Regions from separate parts of the Acidovorax sp. 107 genome, predicted to be linked through region 1. Evidence: predicted binding sites of a transcription regulator. Region 1 holds the regulator's gene; each other region holds the start of a gene.

Region 1 (2,261 bases):
TCCACTTCGATCGAGTATTCCCCTCCCGGCGCAAGCGTGAAACTGCGTTTGAGCATGGCCATCAGCTCTCGCAAGCCAGCGTCCGAGAGAAAGGTGGGCGTTCCGCCGCCAAAGTGCAACTGACTGACCACCTGCCCCACCCCGCAGTGGGCCGTGTGCAGGTCAATCTCACGGCTCAGATAGCGCAAGTAGACGTCAGCACGGTCATGGTGCTTGGTAATGATCTTGTTACAAGCGCAGTAGTAACACAGCGATTCGCAAAACGGAATGTGCACGTACAAAGACAGCGGCATGGCCTTGGCCACCGTGCCTGAACGGCGTTGCTCCAGCGCCAGCACATAGTCTTCCTCACCGAACGCCTCCACAAAACGGTCGGCCGTTGGATACGATGTATAACGGGGCCCTGGCACGTCAAAACGGCGCAGAAGATCTTGCGAAACAGCAGTCATGGGAGAATTTCCTTGCGTACACCTTGACTGTGCCGTAGGCTCCAGGACACGTCCTTGACCTGCATCAAGTGAACCCATCGGCCATACGGCGACAATTTGATGAAGGTCAGCCGCTGGCCCGCGCCATGCTCAAATGTCCATGCGCGGCAAGCGCGATATGCCCGGCCACCAACCCAAGTCCAAGTGCTTATGAATCCGCTCACCATCAAAGTCGCCTGCTCCAACTGCAACCTTCGGGAGTTGTGCATGCCTGTGGGCCTGAATGAAGAACAGCTGCAGCGTATCGACGAGGTCGTTGCTGTGCGTCGCAAGGTCAAGCGTGGCGGCACCTTGTTCCGCAATGGCGAATCCTTCACATCCCTTTATGCGATCCGCACAGGATTCTTCAAGACCTGCGTGGCCACCGAAGATGGTCGCGACCAAGTCACGGGGTTTCAGATGGCGGGCGAGATCATCGGGCTGGACGGCATCGTCAATGACCACCACACCTGCGATGCGGTGGCACTGGAAGACGCCGAGGTCTGTGTCATGCCTTTCGACCGTATCGAAGAGCTGTCACGTGAAGTCACGGCCCTGCAGCACCATGTGCACAAGATCATGAGCCGCGAGATTGTGCGCGAGCATGGCGTGATGCTGCTGCTCGGCAGCATGCGCGCAGAAGAGCGTCTGGCAGCCTTCTTGCTGAACCTCGTACAGCGCCTGCATGCGCGGGGCTTCTCGCAGTCCGAGCTGGTGCTGCGCATGACGCGAGAAGAGATTGGCAGCTACCTAGGCCTCAAGCTCGAAACGGTCAGCCGCACGTTCTCCAAGTTTGTGGAGGAAGGTATCGTGGAGGTCAAGCAGCGCCATGTCCGCATCCTCGACACCGATGCCCTGCGGCGCATTGTGAATAGCCAGCAAACCTGCCACTGAGCAACGGCGGCACTCGCCCAGAGCCGGGCACTACACCAGGTTCGTGCAGTGCTGGCTCATTGCCGCCGGGCACGCAACGCGAGCCCAGACAGGCAACCGACAAAGTTCAGGAGCAAGAAGATGTCTTGCGGCAATCGTCGGGCCGCTCCGCATTGGGCACCGGACACCGGTTGACCTCAAAGGGTGACATGGACAGCAGTGTCGTCAGTGCGCTGGTGGCCATGGTGATGGCCCAGAACGCAAAAAAAGCAAGGGTGTAGACACCCTCCCTCGAAAACGCCAGAGGCTGCCCGAACCAGTGCAGGTCCTGGGGGTCCACCATGGCAAAAACAAGCATCTCCAGCACGCCCGCCATCAAGAAGGCGGGCCAGGCAATCCACATCAGGCGTTGCGTCCACATATCGATTTTGTCTCCTGGTGCTGCATGCGGTCACGCTCAGGCGTGAGACCGCAGGGTTGTCAGCGTGGTTGGTCCTGGACCGGGGTGGCCGCATGGTTGCGGGCCTTGAGGGCCGGCGCCAGACTCTTACCTGGAGCGACCAGGGTCTTGTTGATCTCGATACCCTGGCGGTAGTAGTCCTCGGCCACCACGGGATCGGGCCGCGAAATCGCGAGCCACAGGGTTACAAAGCCGGCCACGATCACGATCGCAGGCCCGGCAATCACCAGCCACACGTGGCCAAACTTCCACCAGGGCGGGGAAACTGCCGGCGTAGCGATGGCAGGGTTTGAAGGCATGGCGCTCTACTCCTCAACAAATTCGATCAAAGTGCGGTCCTGACGGGCCGCTCCGGGACGCCGCTCAGCGCGGCACGAGAAATACGGATTTTTCCGTCACATGGGTGGCAGCCCCTACGGCCTGCACGTCAAACTGGACCGCGTGCGATCCCGGCGTGGCCG
Region 2 (2,261 bases), 530 kb from region 1:
CGTGGATGTGGTGGGCGTGACGGACATCGCGCGCTTGCTGGAGGCCGCACCGCCCTACTGGGAGCTGGGCCTGCCCTGGTGGCACCGCTATGTGGGCAACCTGGCCATGCCGGAAGACCGCGCCCGTATGGACGCGAAGTCGCCCCTGTACCGGGCGGAACATGCGCAAAAGCCCATCCTGATCATGCACGGCGTGAACGACCCGCGCGTGAAGCTGGAGCAGTCCGAATGGATGGTGGCGGCCCTGCGCAAGGCGGGCAAGCCGGTGGACTACGTCACCTTCACCGGGGATGGCCATGGCAACCAGCGCTGGCCCAACAACCTCACCATGTACCGCAAGACCGAGGACTTCCTCGCCCAATGCCTGGGTGGGCGGACCAGCGGTTTTGACTACTACCAGCTGGGCGCGTGGGCGTTCTGATGGGGCAGGCCGTCACTTGGTTGCTTGCCCGCTGGGGGCAGCGCGGCTGCGGGTTTGCCACCGCACTGGCCTTGGCCGCCGTGTGTGGTGCGGCAGGTGCCCAGCCCGTCGCACCAGCGGGCGCCGCCTCGGCTGTTGCTGAGGATGCCGCCCCTGCGGCTCCGGTCTACACCCGGGCGCGGGTGGTGTCTGTGGAAGCGGATGCGGGCGGCAACGCCACGCATGTGCGGCTCAAGCTGCTGCCCCGCGCCAAGTTGCCGTTCACCACACAGACCTTCCGGGTCGTCAACCCTGCCTTGCTGCACGGCATTCCGCAGGGGGCCTGGGTCCAGTTCACTGCCCGGCACATCGACGGCGAAAACACGCTCACGTCCATCCGCGTCACGGCGGAGTGCAAGCGGTTTGAGCGATGTGACTGACTGCCCTGGCGGGGCGGGGCGCATTGCAGCTTGCGCTGCATCAAGGAGAGATTGAGGCGGCGACCACTGCGATACAGATATTGATAGAATGAGAATCACTATTATTTGTATCGAGGCCAGTCACCATGAAAACCATGGACGATGGCGCTGCGGCGCGGTTGCATCTTCCTACGCAGCAGAACCTGTCTTCGCGGCTGGACCAATTGCCGCGCCGCGCCTTGGGCCGGGTCACGGGCTTGTTGCCCGCGCAGGACGCGCAAGAGCACAGCACGCTGCTGCGCTTGCTGGAGATCGGCTTTCTGCCCGGTGAGACCGTGCAGGTGGTTGCACGCGGCGGCTGGGGCGGCGACCCCATCGCGGTGCGCGTCGGGCAGGCCACGTTTGCGCTGCGCCGCCAGGAGGCCTCCATGGTGCAGGTGCAGCCGTTGGATGATGCCACCCTGCCTGCCAAGGAGCTGGCATGAGCGCTCAGGCCACTGTGCAGCCCAACGCCGCCGATGCGCCCCTGCGCGTGGCGCTGCTGGGCAACCCCAACTGCGGCAAGACCGCGCTGTTCAACCTGCTCACCGGGGCGCGCCAGAAGGTGGCCAACTATGCGGGTGTGACGGTGGAGCGCAAGGAAGGCCTGCTGCAGACCACCGCTGGCCGCCGCGTGCGCGTGCTGGACCTGCCGGGCGCCTACAGCCTGCATGCACACAGCGTGGACGAGGCCATCACCCGCGACATCGTGCGCGGGCGCCGCGCGGGCGAGCCCGTGCCCGATGTGCTGGTGTGCGTGACGGATGCCACCCACCTGCGCCTGAACCTGCGCCTGGTGCTGGAGGCGCGCGCCCTGGGCCTGCCCATGGTGCTGGTGCTCAACATGATGGACGTGGCCGAGCGCCAGGGCATCGCCATTGACCGCGAGGTGCTGTCGCGCGAGCTGGGCATGCCCGTGCTGGCCACCGTGGGCGTGCGCGGCAACGGCGCGCAGGAGCTGGTGCAGTGGCTGGATGGTGCCAACCTGCAGCAGCTGCAGCGCCCCGTGGTGGCGCCCGATGCGGCGGCGCGGCTGGACGCGAGCGACCTGGAGGCGCAGAACGATGTCATTCGCACCCACCAGGAGGTGCGGCGCATTCTGGACCAGGCCGTGCGCGTGCCGGTGGTCAGCCTGCGCACGGACGACCGCATCGATGCGGTGGTGCTGCACCCGGTGTGGGGCCTGTTGATCCTGGCGGCCACGCTGTTCCTGATGTTCCAGGCGGTGTTCAGCTGGGCCGAGCTGCCCAAGTCGTGGATCGAAGATGGCGTGGGCTGGCTGGCAGCCTTGGTCAACGCCCACATGGCCGACGGCCCCTTGCGCAGTCTGCTGACCGACGGGGTGCTGGCGGGCGCGGGCGGGGTGCTGGTGTTTTTGCCGCAAATCCTGTTCCTATTCCTGT
Region 3 (2,261 bases), 2.5 Mb from region 1:
CACCTGCCGTTTGGCATCTCGTACGCGGTGGCCGCCAGCGCGTGTGTGCTGCTGCTGGCCTATTACGCCAGCCACATGCTGGGCGGGCTCACGCGCGGGGTGCCGCTGGGGGCGGGCATTGCGCTGCTGTATGGCCTGCTGTATGTGCTGCTGCAGCTGGAGCAGACGGCGCTGGTGGTGGGGGCGATTGCACTCTTCCTGGTGCTGGCGGCGGTGATGGTGCTGACGCGCAAGGTGAACTGGTACGGGCTGTCGCAAGGCGGCACGCCCCCGCGCCCCACCATGCCACCGGTACAGCGCCCCACAGCGCCCCGCACGGAGGCCGCATGAACGCCACCGCCGCCCACACCACGCGCTGGGCCCAGTACCTGGCGCAGGCCCAGGCCCTGACGCCGCCCGCCAGCACCGGCCCCGCAAGGGGCACCGCGCTGACCGCCGCCGAAGCGGACCGCGTGCAGCGCCACCGCGACCAGTTGATGGCGGCCCTGCGGTCGCAGGACCGGCTGGCCTTGCATTGCGCCAAGCAACAGGTGCTGGACGCGGCCTTTTGCCCGCACGGTGCAGCAGCGGACCATACCCCCGAAGACCCTGCCGGTGCTGCAGATGCCGCCGCAGATTCACCCGCCCTGCGCCGAGCCCTGCGTGACTTGGCATGGCGCACGGCCGGCCTGTTGATGCCGCGCCACCATAGGGTCTGAATGCCCACCTAGTGGGATGTGGACAGACCCTGCGGACCAAATTTCAATCGAAATGGGCGATAGCGCCAGTGCAATATGCACCATCAGCTATCAAAAAAAAGAGCGATCACCCAGCCGCCCTGCGACTGCGCCCCTCGCGCTGGACCGCGCGCGCCAGGTCGCTGCACGGTGGGGCACACAACGGCAGCCTCCCTTGCAGGCGCCGACGCTGAGTGACAAGCGCTGGGGATAGACGACCCGATGGGGCGCCGGTCAGGCGGGTACGGCGGACGCTGCGTCAGGCTGCGCGGCGGGTATGTCGGCGCCTTGGGCATCCGTGTCCGAACAGGTGGCCCCGCCGCAGCCGTGGATCAGCTCCTGCGGCAATGCGCCGGGGGCATGCACCACGCCCGTCGCCGGGTCAAACCCCACACGGCGCAGGTGCAGGGCCAGCGAGGCGTCCATGGCCTGTGCATGCTGCGGGAACCACAGCGCCAGCTCGCTGGCCATCACGCGCAGCACCTGGAGGTCGCCCTGCTCGGCGCGTGCCGTGCCTTCGCGCATCACCTTCAGCACCACACTGTGCTGCATGCTGTGGCAGTTGCCCGATGCGAAACGGGTGGAGGCCATCCAGTCGTCCTCCTGGCCAAAATGCTGCTCAGTGTGGTCCACCAGCGCGCGCCAACGGGGTAGCAGATTGGCGTCATCGGCCTGGTCCACGGCGGCCAGCAGATCGACGAACTCCCGGTGGGTGTCATCCATCAGGGGCAGGTCGAGGTTCAGCGCGTCAGACCATTCGAGTTGGGCCATGGGAATCCTTGTGCAGGCAGATCAAACGAAGGTGCGAGCTTAGGAGCCCCGGGCGGTCCGGGTGTTGACGCAGGTCATGGCGCGGCGCCGTATGCGGCGGCTGCGACAACCGGCGCCCAAAGCCTCGCCACCTCGCCAGACACAGCAGAACCCTGCACCGCTATGCGGGCAGGGTCCATGCAGCTTTGCCGTGGGATCGCAGTTCAGGCGCCCCGCGCCCGCCTTCGATCAGCTGTGGCCGTACATGCGCTTGGCGTCGTCCACGCACTTGGACTTCAGGTCGCCGCTCATGGCGTCGCAGCGCTCCTTGGCGGCCTTGTAGTTGGCCTCGTTCTTCTCTGCCGTCGCGTCCTTGCGGGCTTCGGCCACGTTAGCGGCCTTTTCCGCCGCGTTATCGGCGGGCTTGGCCTGGGCGGCCGCCACCTTGGCGTTCTCCTTGGCCTTCACATGTTCGGCCTTGGCGTCCTTCACGCACACATCCTTGGCGTTGCCGGTCAGGTCATCGCACTTTTCCTTGGCGACGGCGTAGGCGGCGTCAGCGCGGGCTTCGGCCACCTTCTGGCTGGCCTTGGGGCTGGGCTTGTACTGGGCTTCGAGCTCGGCCTTGGCCACGTCCTCGGCCCCCTTGGCTTCCTTCATGCAGATGTCCTTGGCATTGGCCTTGAGGGCATCGCATTTTTCTTTGTTCATCTTGTAGTCCGCCGAGATGCTCTCCTTGGCGGCCTTGTGCTCTGCAGGGGTCATGGCAAAAGCGGTGGTGGCCATCAGACCGGT

What was found. Region 1 encodes FNR, which switches genes on or off when oxygen is low (the NO sensors DNR and NnrR bind a similar motif). Its sites were predicted from a motif close to TTGATNNNNATCAA; they were not measured.
Region 2: C8C99_RS02480 (FeoA family protein) is a predicted target of FNR. The motif match lies at 871-884, and genes of this name have one in related genera.
Region 3: C8C99_RS16460 (hemerythrin domain-containing protein) is a predicted target of FNR. The motif match lies at 1,552-1,565, and genes of this name have one in related genera.

What each region holds. Positions count from the first base shown of each region.
Region 1 is NZ_QBTZ01000001.1:1,051,924-1,054,184, reverse strand. It holds gene hemN (oxygen-independent coproporphyrinogen III oxidase) at 1-449, opposite strand, end outside; gene fnr (fumarate/nitrate reduction transcriptional regulator Fnr) at 639-1,361, shown strand; gene C8C99_RS04990 (hypothetical protein) at 1,468-1,761, opposite strand; gene C8C99_RS04985 (FixH family protein) at 1,821-2,099, opposite strand; gene ccoG (cytochrome c oxidase accessory protein CcoG) at 2,164-2,261, opposite strand, start outside.
Region 2 is NZ_QBTZ01000001.1:519,449-521,709, forward strand. It holds gene C8C99_RS02470 (S9 family peptidase) at 1-421, shown strand, start outside; gene C8C99_RS02475 (copper-binding protein) at 409-840, shown strand; gene C8C99_RS02480 (FeoA family protein) at 975-1,304, shown strand; gene C8C99_RS02485 (ferrous iron transporter B) at 1,301-2,261, shown strand, end outside.
Region 3 is NZ_QBTZ01000001.1:3,531,622-3,533,882, reverse strand. It holds gene creD (cell envelope integrity protein CreD) at 1-330, shown strand, start outside; gene C8C99_RS16465 (hypothetical protein) at 327-698, shown strand; gene C8C99_RS16460 (hemerythrin domain-containing protein) at 951-1,487, opposite strand; gene C8C99_RS16455 (hypothetical protein) at 1,716-2,261, opposite strand, start outside.